One region of the Microbacterium jepli genome, then DNA from elsewhere that is predicted to be linked to it. Evidence: predicted binding sites of a transcription regulator. Region 1 holds the regulator's gene; each other region holds the start of a gene.
What was found. The regulator HrcA, encoded in region 1, represses chaperone genes, less so after heat shock. The targets are predictions, from matches to a motif close to TTNGCACTCGNNNNNNNCGAGTGCNAA.

Region 1 (5,218 bases):
CCCGACGGCCACCAGCGACCGACGGCCGGCACTGATGACCGCGTTCGCCGCCGGCTACCAGCGACCGAGGGCGGCGCTGACGACCGCGATCGCGGCCGGCCCCGCCGTCGACGTGCGCAGCACCGTGTCGCCGAGCCGCACCTCGCGGGCGCCGGCCGCGCGCAGGGCGGCGAGCTCCGACGTGTCGATCCCGCCCTCCGGTCCGACGACGAGCACGACGTCGCGGGGGTCGTGCGCGGCGAGGTCGACCCCGGTGAGGGCGAGCTCCGCGGTGGGCTCGAGCACCAGCATCCGGGATGCTGCGGCCCGCGCTATCAGGCCGCTCGTCGTCTCGACGGGCTCGACCTCGGGCAGCCACGCGCGGTGGGCCTGCTTCGCGGCCTCCCGCGCGATGGTCGCCCAGCGCGTCCGGCCTTTCTCCGCCTTGGCGGCATCCCACCGCGAGACGCTGCGCGCGGCCTGCCAGGGGACGATCGCGTCGACGCCCAGCTCGGTGGCCGCCTGGACGGCGAGCTCGTCGCGGTCGCCCTTGGCGAGCGCCTGCACGAGAACGATCCGCGGTGCGGGGGCCGCGGCATCCGTCCGCCCGTCCACGCGCACGATCACCTCGCGCGGCGACACGCTCTCGCACGTGCCCCGCAGCCAGGCGCCCCGGCCGTCGCCGAGGGTGACCTCCTCGCCGACCCGCACGCGGCGGACGACGGCGGCGTGGTGGGCCTCCGCCCCGGAGAGCGTCACCGTGTCGCCGGGCCGGGCCTCCCCCGCCTCGTCGACGAGGAAGTGCAGCGCCACGGGTCAGCCGTTCCGGAAGCGGTCGCGCAGCTTGGAGAAGAGCCCCTGGTGGAACTCCGACAGGTGGGGCGCCGGCGCCTTCATCCTCTTCGCGAGGTCTTCCACCAGCGCGCGCTCCCGGCCGTCGAGCCGCGTGGGCGTCACCACCTGCACGCCGACGCGGAGGTCGCCGCGCTGCGAGCCGCGCAGCGGTGTGATTCCCCGGCCCTTGATGGTCAGGACGTCGCCGGCCTGCACTCCGGGGCGCACCTCGAGCTCCACCGGTCCGTCGAGCGACTCGATCGTGGTGCGCGTGCCGAGGATGGCGTCGGGCATCGACACCTCGAGGGTGGCGAGCAGATCGTCGCCGTCGCGGCTGAATCTGTCGTGCGGGCTCACCGTGACCTCGAGGTAGAGGTCGCCGTTGGGGCCTCCGGCCGGTCCGACCTCGCCGGAGCCGGGAAGCTGCAGACGCAGACCCGTCTCGACGCCGGCGGGGATGTCCAGCGAGACGGTGCGGCGGGCGCGCACGCGGCCCTGTCCCTGGCAGGTGCCGCACGGATACGGGATCGTCGTGCCGTAGCCCTGGCAGACGTTGCAGGGCTGGTTCGTGACGACGTTGCCCAGCAGGCTCCGCACGGTGCGCTGCACCTGGCCGGAGCCGTGGCAGATGTCGCAGGTGACGGGCGACGTGCCCGGCTGGCAGCACGAGCCGCCGCAGGTCTCGCACAGCACGGCGGTGTCGACCTCGAGGTCGCGGTGCACGCCGAACACGACGTCCTTGAGGTCGAGGGTGACGCGCACGAGGGCGTCCTGACCGCGCTCGGCGCGCGAGCGCGGGCGGGCCGCCCGCTGGCCGCCGCCCGCACCGAAGAAGGTCTCGAAGATGTCGCCGAAGCCGCCGAACCCGGCGCCGCCCCCGCCGCCGAAGGGCGAGTCGCTGCCGCCCATGTCGTAGCGGCGGCGCTGCTCGGCGTCGCTCAGCACGTCGTAGGCGTGCGTGACGAGCTTGAAGCGCTCGGATGCGTCCTCGCCCGGGTTGACGTCGGGGTGGAGCTCGCGCGCGAGACGCCGGTACGCCTTCTTGATCTCCTCGGGGGTCGCCTCGCGCGAGACGCCGAGGACCTCGTAGTGGTCAGCCACATTCGCCTTCCTGCCCGCGGTGGCCGCGGGGATCGTTCGTGACGGATGCCGTCGGCGTCGCTCAGTGAGCGGCGTCGTCGTCTTCGAGCATCCGGGTGAGATAGCGGGCGACGGCTCGCACCGCCGCGAGGTTCTGGGGGTAGTCCATGCGGGTCGGGCCCAGCACGCCGACGCGCGCACGGGCGCGGGTGGCGTCGTAGTCGCTCGCGAGCACCGACGCCTCGGACAAGCCGAACGGCTCGTTCTCGCGGCCGATGCTCGTGGCCAGTCCGTGCTCGTCGGCGACCATCTCGCTCATCAGGCGCAGCAGCGTCACCTGCTCCTCGATGGCCTCCAGCAACGGGTAGATGCTGCCGCGGAAGTCGGACTCGCGCCGGGCGAGGTTCGCGGTGCCCGCGAGCAGCATCCGGTCCTGCCGGAACTCGTCGAGCTCCTCCGAGATGACGGCGGCGATGGTGTGGACGGCGTCGCTCTCGCCGGCACGGGCGTCGACCGGAGGCGCGGCGATCATCTCCGCGACCCGGGAGACGGCGGTCTTGACGGACAGGCCGACGACCAGTGCCGAAAGACGGGCGCGGATGCGGGCGACGGCATCGTCGTCGAACTCACGGCCGACGACGGCGATCCGCTGCGACACGCGGCCGGTGTCGGTCACGACGATGACCAGCATCCGTCCCGCGCCGAGGTTCACCAGCTCGACATGGGTCACCGAGGCGCGCGCGAAGGAGGGGTACTGCACGATCGCGACCTGGCCGGTGAGCTGGGTGAGCGCGCGGACGGTGCGCGCCAGCACGTCGTCGAGGTCGGCCGGTCCGTCGAGGAACGTCGAGATCGCCGTGCGCTGCGCCGGGGTGAGCGGACGCAGTTCGGCGAGGTGGTCGACGAACACGCGGTAGCCCTTGTCGGTGGGCACCCGACCCGACGAGGTGTGCGGAGCGGCGATGAGCTCCTCGTCCTCGAGCAGGGCCATGTCGTTGCGGATCGTGGCAGCCGACACCCCGAAGGCGTGGCGCTCGACGATGGTCTTGCTGCCGACCGGCTCGTGGGTGTCGACGTAGTCCTGCACGATCGCTCGCAGCACCTGCAGTCCGCGTTCGGTGACCATGTCGACTCCTCCCCCCGCTCTGGCACTCGTTGGTCTGGAGTGCCAATTCTACCGGATGCCGCGGCCGCGAGCCGGGAGCCCTGTCAGGGTGTCAGCGCCCGCACGACGGCGTCGGCCAGCAGCCGTCCGCGGAGGGTGAGCACCACCCGGCCCCTCAGGGCCGCCGGCCCCTCGACGAGACCGTCGGCGATCAGGGCGGCGATCGCGTGCCGCCCCTCCCCGAGGAGCTCGGACACGGGCAGGCCGTCGCGGATCCGGCTCCGCAGCAGCACGTCCTCCAGGCGCCGGGCCTCGGCGTCCGGGCGCTCGCGGCCGGCCGCGGGCGACTGCCCGGCGTGCAGCCGCTGCGCGTAGGCCGCCGGGTGCTTGACGTTCCAGAAGCGGAGGCCGTCGATGTGGCTGTGCGCCCCCGGGCCGAAGCCCCACCAGTCGGAGCCCCGCCAGTACGCGAGATTGTGGCGGGAGCGGTGCGCCGGCCCCCGCGACCAGTTCGACACCTCGTACCAGTCGAACCCGGCGGCATCCAGCAGTGCGTCGGCGAGCTCGTACATGTCGGCTTGGACGTCTTCGTCGGGCGCGGCGACCTCCCCGCGGCGGATGCGGCGGGCGAGCTTCGTGCCCTCCTCGATGATCAGCGCGTACGCCGAGACGTGATCGGGCTCCAGGGCGAGCACCGTCTCGAGCGAGCGCCGCCAGTCGTCGAGCGACTCCCCCGGCGCACCGTAGATGAGGTCGAGGCTCACCTCGAGACCGGCCGCGCGTGCGGCGGCGACCGCCGTGTCGACGTTGCGGGGATCGTGCGTGCGGTCCAGCACGGCGAGGACGTGCGGCACCGCGGACTGCATGCCGATCGACATCCTGGTCACCCCGGCCTCGGCGAGCTCGGCGGCCGCGGCATCGGTCACCGTGTCGGGGTTCGCCTCGACGGTGATCTCCGCGCCGGGCGCGAGCCCGAAGGCGTCGCGCACCCCGTCCAGCATGCGGCCGAGGTCGCCGGGCGGCAGGAGGGTCGGCGTGCCGCCGCCGAAGAACACCGTCGCGGCCGGACGCAGGGCGCCGGCCTCGGACAGGATGCCGCGGGCCAGGGCGACCTCGTCGAGCAGCGTGTCGGCGTACTGGTCCTGGCGCGCACCGCGCAGCTCGTCGGACGTGTAGGTGTTGAAGTCGCAGTACCCGCAGCGCACACGGCAGAACGGCACGTGCAGGTAGACCGAGAAGTCCGTCTCGGGCCGGGCGCGGACGTCGTCGGGCAGCCGGCCGTCGAGGGGTGCGGGATCGCCGAGCGGGAGGGCCGCGCCCATCAGGACGTGTACAGCGGCGAGATGGCCCGCAGGTACCGCTGGAAGAGCGCCTTGCGGCGGCGCCGCACGAGGGCCGGGAACACCCGGTAGGCGAGGGCCACGGGCGCGTCGAACGCGCGGACGGTGAACCACACCTCGTCGTTCGGGTACCACTCGATGAGGAAGGACTCCTCGCCGCTGACGACCGAGCTGCCGACCGTGCCGAGCGCGAAGCCCACCCTGCGGGCCTCCTCGATCGCGAAGATGACGCGCAGCTCCGCGTCGGCGTTCATGCCGTCGACGCGTCCGTGGAGGCGGATGGTCGTGCCGGGGCCGACATAGGGCGTGCCGTCGGTGTCGAAGCGCTGGTCGGCCTCCAGCCGGCTCGGCGAGACGGCGTTGCCCTCCTCGTCGAAGCTGACGCCGGAGTACATCGGGCCCGCCGCGGGGCGCACGTCGCTCAGCCGGAGGTCGCCTCCGCGCTGCGCGGACCACGAGAGCAGGGCCTCGCCGGCGGTCTCGAAGCGGGCCTGCCCGCTGCCGATCCGCCAGGACTCCTCGGCCGGGATGCTGCGTTCCGGGGGGTACTGCATGAGGTCGCGGGCCTGGGTGCCGCCGACGGCGGCATAGTCGACGGTCTCGTCCCTGAACGTCCCACGGCGCATGTCCTCAGCCTACCGATGCGCGCTGTGCGACTCCCCGGGACGCGTCGCCGGTCCATGCCAGACTGCGCGCATGCGCGCCTCAGACTTCCGCCAGCAGCCCGTGGTCGCCGTGCGGGCACGACCGGACGAAGACCTGCAGGGCAGCCGACCCGACCCGCGACGGTGGCCCGCCACCATCCCCGCCGTCGCGCAGCTGCTGTCCGACGGCCTCGAGCTGCATCCCGGTGTGACGTTCCTCGTGGGCGAGAACGGCT
Region 2 (5,218 bases), on a different contig from region 1:
GCGAGTCCGACACCGGCCTCCTCGGGCGGGCCGAGGAAGGCGAGGCTGCCGGTCTGGGGCAGGACGGTGCCGATCTTGAGGGTGAGGTCCTCGGTGGGTCCCGACGAGGCGGACGACTCTGTGCCGCCTCCACCGCCGCCGGCGCAGCCGGCGAGGACGAGAGCGCTCGCGCCGGCCACGGCGATGACGCCGAGGATCTTTCCGGTGCGGGTACGGGAGAAGACGTTCATGTTGCTCCTTGCTGTGTATGAACGCGGGCGCGGCTCGGGCGCCGGCCCAGTGCCCCCCAACCTAGCCCGGCGCCTGTCTCGCGAGTGTTGCGAGTGGTTAACGATGTGTTACGCGACCCAATCGTTATCCAAGCCCGTGATTTCGCGTCCGATCAGGTGAATGCGGCGACATCGGAGACGCCGCGCGCACGGCGGGCGTGAAGGACGGAGTCGACGGACAGCACGATCAGCGCGAGCCACACCAGGCCGAAACCGAACCAGCGCTCGGGGGTCATCGTCTCGCCCAGCAGCCAGGCGCCGGTGATGAACTGCAGGATGGGCGCGGCGAACTGCAGCAGCCCGATCACCGTCAGCGGCACGCGGCGGGCACCCGACGCGAAGAGCAGCAGCGGCACGGCCGTGACGACGCCCACGAGGAGCAGCAGAACGGTGTGTCCCGGCCCCGCGGTGCCGATCGTCAGCCCGGCGCCGGCGGAGACGATGAGGAGCTGCACCACGGCGACAGGGATGAGCCACACCGTCTCGAGCGTGAGACCGCTGACGGCGTCGACCGAGGGGCCGATCCGCTTCTTGACGAGCCCGTAGAGACCGAAGGAGAAGGCGAGCGACAGGGCGATCCAGGGGAATTGCCCGTAGCCGAAGACGATCACGGCGATCGCCACGACGGCCAGCCCGATGGCGACCCACTGGGTGATCCTCAGACGCTCGCGCAGGAACAGCACTCCGAAGAGCACGGTGACCACGGGGTTGACGAAGTAGCCGAGGCTCGTCTCGATCACATGACCCGACAGGGTGCCGAGGATGAAGACCTGCCAGTTGACGTAGATGAAGGCGCCGGCCAGCGCCGTCCACCCCATGAGCCGCGGATTGCGGAGGATGACCCCGAACCGATGCCACCCGCGCGTGACGGCGAGGAGGAGGACGCAGAAGACCAGGGAGAACAGGATGCGCCAGGCGACCAGCTCCCACGGGCCGGTCGGCACGAGCAGCAGGAAGTAGAGGGGCAGGAAGCCCCAGAGGAGGTACGCCGCCAGGGCGTAGAGGCCGCCGAGGGTGCGCTCGCGAGCCGTGTCGGCGGGCGACGCCGCTGTGGGGGCGGAGGGCACGCGAGAGCTCATCGTTCCAGCCTAGGACCGGCCTCCGCAGGGCGGGCAGGTCCACACCGACCCGCGTGGCCCTGTGGGCGGAGGGCAGGGAGCGTGTGATCGGGAAGCCCTCTCGATGGAACGAGGAAGGCCCGGATGCCGAAGCATCCGGGCCTTCCGTCATTCGGGGGCGTCTCAGCGGACGACGACCGCGAGCACGTCGCGTGCCGACAGCACGAGGTAGTCGTCGGCGCCGAACTTGACCTCGGTGCCGCCGTACTTGCTGTAGATCACGCGGTCGCCGACGGCGACGTCGAGCGGGACGCGGTTGCCGTTGTCGTCGATGCGGCCGGGACCGACGGCCACGACCTCGCCCTCCTGGGGCTTCTCCTTGGCGGTGTCGGGGATGACGAGACCACTGGAGGTGGTCTGCTCAGCCTCGACCTGCTGGATGACGATGCGGTCTTCGAGCGGCTTGATGGAAACCGACACGGTCTACCTCTTCTTTCTCAACGCTTCGGAACGGAAGACTTGTTAGCACCCACCCATGGCGAGTGCTAACACCAGTCTAGGGAAGCGCTGGCACTCCCGCAACGCGAGTGCCAGTTACGGGATCTGATCCGTCCATCCCCTTGCGGTGGGGCCAATCCGATATTTCACTGGACCCGAATAGGACTCGTGCGGGGCGGCACGATGACTGGGCATGATCGGCACGAGGCCCCGCACCTGATCTTCTGGGGTTGATCACGGATGAGCACGTCGTACTACCTTGCCGTCGATGTCGGCACGAGCCGCACCGCTGCGGCCGTGCTGCGGGCGGCGGAGGATGCTGAGCCCGTGTCGTTCCCCCTGGGGCGCCACAGCGACAGCGCGCCGAGCGCGGTGTTCGTCGCGGACGGCGAGTTGCTGTTCGGCGACGCCGCGGCGCGGCGGGCCATCGCCCAGCCGGAGCGCGTGATCCGGGAGTTCAAGCGGCGAATCGGCGATGACGTCCCGATCCTGGCCGGCGATCGGCGCTTCGCACCGGAGGACGCCTTCGCCGAGGTCGTCACCTGGGTCATCGACGTCGTCTCCGAGCGGGAGGGCGCTGCGCCCAGCGGCGTGGCCGTGACCGTCCCCGTCGAGTGGCGCGGGCATCGCATCGACGCCGTCCGCGGTGCTCTGGCGCGTGCGGGGTGGAAGGACGTGCTGCTGCTCACCGAGCCGGAGGCCGCCGCGCGCCGCTACGAGGCGTCCCGGCCGGTGCCGCCCGGGCGCTTCCTGGCGGTCTACGACCTCGGCGGCGGCACCTTCGACGCCGTAGTGCTGCGCAAGACGCACGACGGGGTGCTGGCCGTCGCCGGCGCACCCGCCGGCATCGCGACGCTGGGAGGATCCGACTTCGACGATCTGGTGCTGCGCCACGCGGTGGCCGCGGCCGGGATCGGGCCCGAGGCGATGAGGATCGACGACGAGAGCCGGGTGGCGTGGGCCGCCATGCGCCGCGAGTGCATCGACGCGAAGGAATCGCTCTCGTTCGACTCCGAGGCCGTCGTCCCGATCCTGATCGGCGGCGGACGCACCACCGTGCGCCTGACGCGCTCCGAGTTCGAGGACATGATCGAGGAGTCCATCGGGAAGACGGCCGACGTGCTCGGCGAGGCGATGACGGCCGCCGATCTCGACACCGACGGCGACGACCTCCACGCGATCCTGCTTACGGGCGGGTCCTCGCGCATCCCCCGTGTGGCGCAGCTGCTCTCGGAGAGATTCGACCGGCCCATCGCCGTCGACGCCGACCCGAAGGCGATCATCGCGCTCGGAGCGGCGATGGCGGCTGCGGCGTCCTTCCGGGTCGACGAGCCGGAGGAGGACGACGCGTTCGACGAGGCGCCGCAGCCGGCGCCGCCCGTCGTGCCGCAGCGGAAGCCGCGGAGGAGATGGGTGCCGAGCACCGCGGGAGCCGCCGCGATGACGGATGCCGCGCCGGCGCCATCCCGCACCGACGCGGCCTCGAGCAACGCAGGCGTCGCCGCCTCCGCCGCGGAGACGCCCGCACCCCGCCCCGCGCGCCGCGGATGGCTCGGACGGGGGCCGGCTGCGGCATCCGTCATCGCCGGCGCCCTCGTGCTGGCCGGCGGCATCACCATCTCGGTGCTGTCGGGATCGCTGCCCGACGGTGCGGACGCCGTCACCGAGACTCCGCCCGCGTCGTCGACGCCGGCCGCCACACCCGCCGCCGGAGTCCCGTCCCCCTCCGACAGCGCCACACCGCTCCTGCAGCCGGCGGACACCCCCGTCGTGCTCTTCGGCGGCGAGGACGAAGCGGCAGCCGCCACCCCGGCGCCGGCAGAGGAGGCGACCCGATGAACGCCGCCCCCCGGGTGTCGGGCCACCTCTCCCCGGCCGAACCGCCCGCCCTCCTGCCGATCCTCGCCCGCACCCACGCGGAGGTGCTCGCCACCGGCGGCGCACCGCACCGCGCGCTCATCATCGGACCTGCCGGCTCGGGCAAATCGCGACTGCTGCGCCGCCTGCGCCAGAGGATCGCGGCCGGCGGAACGGCCGTCGTGCGCCTCACCTCCGCCGTGGACGTGCCCGGACTGCCCCAGAACGACGTGCTGCTGGTGGACGATGCGCACCTGCTCGACCCCGCACTCCTGGCCGCGGTGGCCGACCGCGCCGCCGACGTCGACGCGGGCCTGCTGGTGGCCTGTCGCCCCCTCCTCCCCGGCGCACCCGCCGAAGCCGTCACCCGCATCCTCGAGCAGTCGCAGCCCGCGCTCGTGCTCGGCCACGTGTCGCGCGCCGACGTGACCGCGCACCTCGAGGAGCGCGGCACCAGCCTGACCACGGCCTGCCTGCGCGACATCCTCACCACCACCGGCGGCGCGGCCTGGCTCGTCGCCGAGGCGCTGGCCGTCCACGACGGCGAGCGCTGCGACGACCCGCGGCATCCCGAGACCGCCGACGCCCTGCAGGATGTCGTCGCCCATCGCCTGCGCTCGAGCACACCCGCCGTCCGCGCCTTCGTCGAGGCGGTCTGCCTCGCGTCCGAGGGCGAGCCCGCTCCCGACGCCGAGCCGGCGCTCGTCCTGGCCGCGTACGCCGAGGGGTTCCTCCTCGCCAACGGCAGCCCGATGCCCCTGGTGCGCGATGCGGTGCTGTCGACGCTCTCGGTGGAGCGTCTCATCCGCGCCTTCACCGAGGACACCACCGCCGACGCATCGCTGCGCCTTCCCGCCGGCGTCCGCGATCCCCGGCTGGCGGCGGCGCTCCTCCACCGCGGCGACGAGATGCTGACGACCGATCCGGTGCGCGCGCGGGAGCTGTATCGCAGCGCCGAGGAGTCCGGTGCCGACGAGACGGTGGTCGCCGTCCGGGTGGCGTCCGCCGCCTGGGCCCTCGGGGCGATCGACGCGGCCGGCGCCGCGCTGGACTCCGTGGAGGTTCCCGAGGGGCATGCCGACCGGGATGCCGCGATCGACCTGTCCGCATCGATCTGGGCCGCGCGCGGCCTGCTCCCCATGAGCGACGAGGTGTACCGCAGCGCCGTTCCGCGCAGCGCCCTCACCTCGGCTCACGCGAGCGTCGCGGCCATCGCCGTCGCCGACCGCGAGCGCGGACTGCAGCACGCCGGGGCGGCGCCGGGGCGCACCATCCCGTCCACCCTCTCGGTTGCGACCGACCTCCTCAGCCGCGGCCTCACCCAGTCGCTGACCGGATCGGGGCAGGCCGCGCTGCACGACCTCGTGCGCGCCTCCGAGATGTACTCCGCCTCGGGCGCGAGCGGCCCGACCCCCGAGCTCCCCGCCGTCCTGGCCGCGCTGGCGGCCCTGAACCTGGGCGAGCCCGACGTCGCCCACTCGGTGCTGGAGGCGGCGGTGGGCGCCGGACACGGCGGCGCGTGGGCGCAGCGGCGGC
Region 3 (5,218 bases), 730 kb from region 1:
GAACGACGAAGCGGCCCCGGCAGATGCCGGGGCCGCTCGTGTCATTCAGACGTGGATCAGAAGTCCATGCCACCCGACGGGTCACCCATCGGCGCCGCAGCCTTCTCGGGCTTGTCGGCGACGACGACCTCGGTCGTCAGGAACAGACCGGCGATCGACGCGGCGTTCTGCAGCGCGGAGCGCGTGACCTTCGCCGGGTCGATGATGCCCTGTGCGAACAGGTCGCCGTACTCGCCGGTCGCGGCGTTCAGGCCGTGTCCGACGGGCAGGTCCGCCACCTTGTTGGAGACGACGCCCGGCTCGAGACCGGCGTTGAGGGCGATCTGCTTCAGAGGCGCCTCGATGGCGACCTTGACGATATTCGCGCCCGTGGCCTCGTCACCCGTGAGCGACAGCTTCTCGAAAACGATCTTGCCGGCCTGGATGAGCGCGACACCACCTCCGGCGACGATGCCCTCCTCGACGGCTGCCTTCGCGTTGCGGACGGCGTCCTCGATGCGGTGCTTGCGCTCCTTGAGCTCGACCTCGGTCGCAGCGCCCGCCTTGATGACGGCGACGCCACCGGCCAGCTTCGCGAGGCGCTCCTGGAGCTTCTCGCGGTCGTAGTCGCTGTCGGTGTTCTCGATCTCGCGACGGATCTGGGTCACGCGACCCTCGATCTGGCCCGAGTCGCCGGCACCCTCGACGATGGTGGTCTCGTCCTTGGTGATGATGACCTTGCGGGCGTGGCCGAGCAGGTCGGTGGTGGCGTTCTCGAGCTTCAGGCCCACCTCTTCGGTGATGACCTGTCCGCCGGTGAGGATCGCGATGTCCTGCAGCTGCGCCTTGCGACGGTCGCCGAAGCCGGGAGCCTTGACGGCAGCCGACTTGAAGATGCCGCGGATCTTGTTGAGCACGAGGGTCGCGAGAGCCTCACCCTCGACGTCCTCGGCGATGATGACGAGCTCCTTGCCCTCCTGGATCACCTTGTCGACGATCGGCAGAAGGTCCTTGATGTTCGAGATCTTCTGGTTCGCGATCAGGATGTACGGGTCTTCGAAGACCGCCTCCTGACGCTCCGGGTCGGTGACGAAGTAGGGGTTGATGTAGCCCTTGTCGAAGCGCATGCCCTCGGTGAGCTCGAGCTCGGTGCCGAAGGTGTTGGACTCCTCGACGGTGACCACACCCTCCTTGCCGACCTTGTCGATCGCCTCGGCGATGAGCTCGCCGATCGCGGGGTCGGCGGCGGAGATGGACGCGGTGGCGGCGATCTCCTCCTTGGTCTCGACCTCCTTGGCGCTGTTGAGCAGCTCGTCGGAGATGGCCGCGACGGCCTTCTCGATGCCGCGCTTCAGCGAGATGGGGTCGGCGCCGGCGGCCACGTTGCGGAGGCCCTCCTTGACGAGCGCCTGTGCGAGGACGGTGGCCGTCGTCGTGCCGTCACCGGCGACGTCGTCGGTCTTCTTCGCGACCTCCTTGACCAGCTCGGCGCCGATCTTCTCGTACGGGTCGTCGAGCTCGATCTCCTTGGCGATCGAGACACCGTCGTTTGTGATCGTGGGGGCGCCCCACTTCTTCTCGAGCACGACGTTGCGACCGCGGGGGCCGAGCGTCACCTTGACGGCGTCGGCCAGGATGTTCAGGCCGCGCTCGAGACCGCGACGGGCCTCTTCGTCGAAAGCGATGATCTTTGCCATGTGTATGTCGTCCCTCCCGGACCTGAGGTCCGGACGTAGCGAATGGTCTTTGGCACTCGGAGATACCGAGTGCTAACCCCATTCTGGCACTCGCCCCAGGGGAGTGCAAGCCGCGCGGAACGGCATGGCGAAGCATCCGTCGTCTATGGCGACGAGCGGATGCCGCGGGTCAGCGGACGACCTGCACCGATTCGGCCTGAGGGCCCTTCTGACCGGTTCCGACCATGAACTCGACGGTCTGGCCCTCCTCGAGCACGCGGAAACCCGACATGTCGATGTTGGAGTAGTGGACGAAGACGTCCTGGCCGTCCGCCACGGTGATGAAGCCGAAGCCCTTCTCGGCGTTGAACCATTTGACGGTGCCCTGGGTCATGCGAATCACTCCTGTTGCTGGTGGTCAGGAGCATCGTATGCACCGGGATCAGCGCGATCCGGGCCGTCCAGCGACTGTTGACACGGGTGCACCGAACTTTTTACCGGCGTGAAACACGCCGCCGCGTCAGGGGCCGTCGGTGGGCGTCGGCGGGGTGGAGGTGCGATCGAGGCCGATGACGACCGTGAGCTGCCTGGCGTCGGGTTCGAGCGGCTGGTAGACCTCGCTCTGCTCGACGCGCGCGCCTCCGATGACCTGGGCGAGGCCCAGGGCGGCCGGCTCGTCGGCGGGGAGCAGGTAGTACACCGTGGTCTGCGGGAAGTCCGAGCTGCCCGCACCGCCGGCCAGCACGGCGTCGCTCGCCCAGCCGGCCTGCACCACGACGTCCTTGACCTGCGTCGCGAGTCCGTCCTCCGGGGTCGCGTTCAGGATGCTGACGTTGTAGCTCGTGTCGACGACCGGCGTCACGACGGGCGTGGGTGTCGCCGAGGGGGTGGGCGTCGGGAAGAGCGTCACGCGGCCGGACGCGACGAGCGTGCCGAAGATGCCGAGCGCGATGAGGACGATGGTCGCCACCGCCGCCCAGAGGAAGATGACCCACCCGCGCATGTGGGGGTTCTCGGAACGGTGCGCGCCGACCCGGCCGTGCGGCGAGGGGAGGTCGTCGAAGCGATCCTTGGGGAAGGAGGGTCTCGGCATCCCTGGATCCTACCCAGCAGCCCTGTGACCGACCGCCGCGCGGCTCACTGCGCCGCAGCGGCCCGGGAGAGACGGGCGCTCTCGCGCGCGTCGCGGATGCGCCGCAACCGCTTCACCAGCATCGGGTCGTAGGCGAGCGCCTCGGCCGTCTCGAGCAGACGCCCGAGCAGCTGATAATAACGCGCCGGCGACAGGCCGAACTCGGCCCGGATGGCCTCCTCCTTCGCCCCGGCATGGCGGCTCCACGCGGCTTCGAAGTCGAGCAGAGCGCGGTCGCGGTCGGTCAGAGGCACGCTGTCACGCTAGACCGCGGACACCGTCGCCTCCGGTAGCCACTCCACGGAACCTCCCAATGGATCGACGCGAGCCAGCGGCCGCCCGTCGAGGGCGAGTGCGAAACCCGAGCCGACGCGCTCGGTCCACGTGTCGTGGAGACCGACGGGGTCGACGGTGATCCAGCGGGCGTGGAGGGCGCGGATGCCGGTGAGGAGCCTGTCGCGACCGGCGCGGGGGATGTGCGGCAGCACCCCTGGAGTGGTCACGACGAGCGTCGCCCCCGCGGGCGCCCGAGCCGCGACATTCCTCAACAGCGTCTCGTCGGTGGCGTCGCCCGCCACGAGCACCGGCGGATCGGCGGCGACCACATCGAGCGCGGCCTCGATGCGCTCCACGCGGCCCTCCTCCCCCGGCCACACGAGCGCCGTCAGGAAGCGCCGGTCGTCCGGGTCGCCGGCGTCGAGCGGGCTGAGGTCGATGCCCGCCCGCCAGATCACGTGCGGCATCCCCAGCTCTGGACTCCCCCGCAGCACGGAGTGCAGCACGACGTCCGACACTCCGTCCACCGGATCCAGCGCCGCCTCCTCACCCGCGTACCGGTAGGAGTAGCGGTCGGGGTAGAGGCACAGACCCGCGCTGGCCCCGATCTCGAGGAGGGCGATCGGTCCGGGCACGAGCGACAGCGCAGGGAGGAGCGCCGCGCACCGCAGCGGCTCGTTGGTCTGGATGCTGCGGCCACCGCACTCGGTGACGACCTCGTGCGCGTGCGTCCGAACCCAGCGCGCCCAGGCGGCGTAGCGGCCCTCCGGGGCGCCGAGCATCCGCGTGACGGCGAAGACGAGCGGCGGCTGCCGGTGGTTCGCCGCGACCCGGCTCAGGATCGCCTGCACCGCCGGGTCCCCGGCGACCCCGCGCGCCCACTCCTCGTAGAGGGCGGATCTGCCGGGCGCCTCCTCGCGCGCGAAGCGGTCGTATCGCTCCGCGACGGCGGCCGCGGAATCCTGCATCATGCGGCCATCCTCGCCCACGACGACTCCGCGAGGAGCCCCGCCGTGCCCGGGTCGGGTTGAATAGAGGGGAGCAACGAGGAGAAGGTCATGAGCTACGAAGTCACCAAGACCGACGCGCAGTGGCGCGAGGAGCTGGGCGCCGATCGCTACGCCGTGCTGCGCCAGGCGGGCACGGAGCGCGCCTGGACGGGCGAGCTGCTCGACGAGAGCCGAGCGGGCCTCTACACCTGCGCCGGATGCGGCTCCGAGCTCTTCCGCAGCGGCACCAAATTCGACTCCCACTGCGGATGGCCGAGCTTCTACGAGTCCGTGCGCCCCGACGCCGTCGAGCTCATCGAAGACCGCTCGCACGGCATGGAGCGCACCGAGGTGCGCTGCGCCACCTGCGGCTCGCACCTGGGTCACGTCTTCCCCGACGGCTTCGGCACCCCCACCGGCGACCGCTACTGCATGAACTCGCTGTCGCTCGAGTTCACCCCCGAGGCCTCTGCGTGACGAGCGCATACGAGGCCGCCCGCACGCGCCGTTCCCTGTCGAAGGTGACGGATGCCGCGCCCAGCCATGACGAGCTCGTCCGGCTCATCGGAGCGGCGGGCCGTGTGGCCGACCACTCCGCGCTCGCGCCGTGGCGCCTCATCGAGCTCCGCGGACACGACCGCGACCGGCTGGGACGCGCGCTCCACAAGGCGGAGGGCAAGAAGGGGTCGTCGACGAAGCCACAGCGTGCCCCGCTGCTGATCGCGGTCGTCGTCAGCTACCGCAAGAGCAAGGTCGCCCGGTGGGAGCAGGAGACCGTCGCCTCGGGCGTCGCGCACATGCTCAGCCTGCTGCTCGACGAGGCCGGCTGGGGCGTGTTCTGGCGCACCAGCGGCGAGCACACCCGCGCGAAGGCCGTGGCGAAGGCGCACGGGCTGAAGAAGAACGAGGAGCTGCTCGGCTGGCTCTACGTCGGCGGCAAGCCGACCCGCGGCCGGCCGAGCCGCATCAAGACGATCGACGCGACGCGGCACCTGTCCGCCATGCCGCGCTGACACGAAGCATCCATGGGTCTTGGCGACTCATGTACCGGCCGCGCGTGGAGGCTTACACCGTATACCTATATCGTTGAGCCGGGCTGGCGTCGTGACCACCCGGGAAGGTCGCCGATGGTCCCTCGCAGCCGAGCGCTCCTCCAGCAATGGGTC

Region 2: groES (co-chaperone GroES) is a predicted target of HrcA. The motif match lies at 1,850-1,876, and genes of this name have one in related genera.
Region 3: groL (chaperonin GroEL) is a predicted target of HrcA. The motif match lies at 1,726-1,752, and genes of this name have one in related genera.

The regions. Positions count from the first base shown of each region.
Region 1 covers NZ_JBDFLW010000005.1:1,877,399-1,882,616, reverse strand. Annotated here, with positions in the region: gene ABC304_RS13185 (16S rRNA (uracil(1498)-N(3))-methyltransferase) at 55-792, opposite strand; gene dnaJ (molecular chaperone DnaJ) at 796-1,914, opposite strand; gene hrcA (heat-inducible transcriptional repressor HrcA) at 1,976-3,019, opposite strand; gene hemW (radical SAM family heme chaperone HemW) at 3,103-4,320, opposite strand; gene ABC304_RS13165 (DUF1990 domain-containing protein) at 4,320-4,964, opposite strand; gene ABC304_RS13160 (AAA family ATPase) at 5,035-5,218, shown strand, end outside.
Region 2 covers NZ_JBDFLW010000003.1:543,447-548,664, reverse strand. Annotated here, with positions in the region: gene ABC304_RS03220 (ABC transporter substrate-binding protein) at 1-230, opposite strand, end outside; gene rarD (EamA family transporter RarD) at 383-1,348, opposite strand; gene groES (co-chaperone GroES) at 1,511-1,807, opposite strand; gene ABC304_RS03205 (Hsp70 family protein) at 2,066-3,664, shown strand; gene ABC304_RS03200 (helix-turn-helix transcriptional regulator) at 3,661-5,218, shown strand, end outside.
Region 3 covers NZ_JBDFLW010000005.1:1,146,741-1,151,958, reverse strand. Annotated here, with positions in the region: gene groL (chaperonin GroEL) at 57-1,676, opposite strand; gene ABC304_RS09675 (cold-shock protein) at 1,846-2,049, opposite strand; gene ABC304_RS09670 (LytR C-terminal domain-containing protein) at 2,176-2,748, opposite strand; gene ABC304_RS09665 (DUF3263 domain-containing protein) at 2,793-3,041, opposite strand; gene ABC304_RS09660 (DUF2332 family protein) at 3,051-4,034, opposite strand; gene msrB (peptide-methionine (R)-S-oxide reductase MsrB) at 4,122-4,529, shown strand; gene ABC304_RS09650 (nitroreductase family protein) at 4,526-5,065, shown strand; gene ABC304_RS09645 (hypothetical protein) at 5,180-5,218, shown strand, end outside.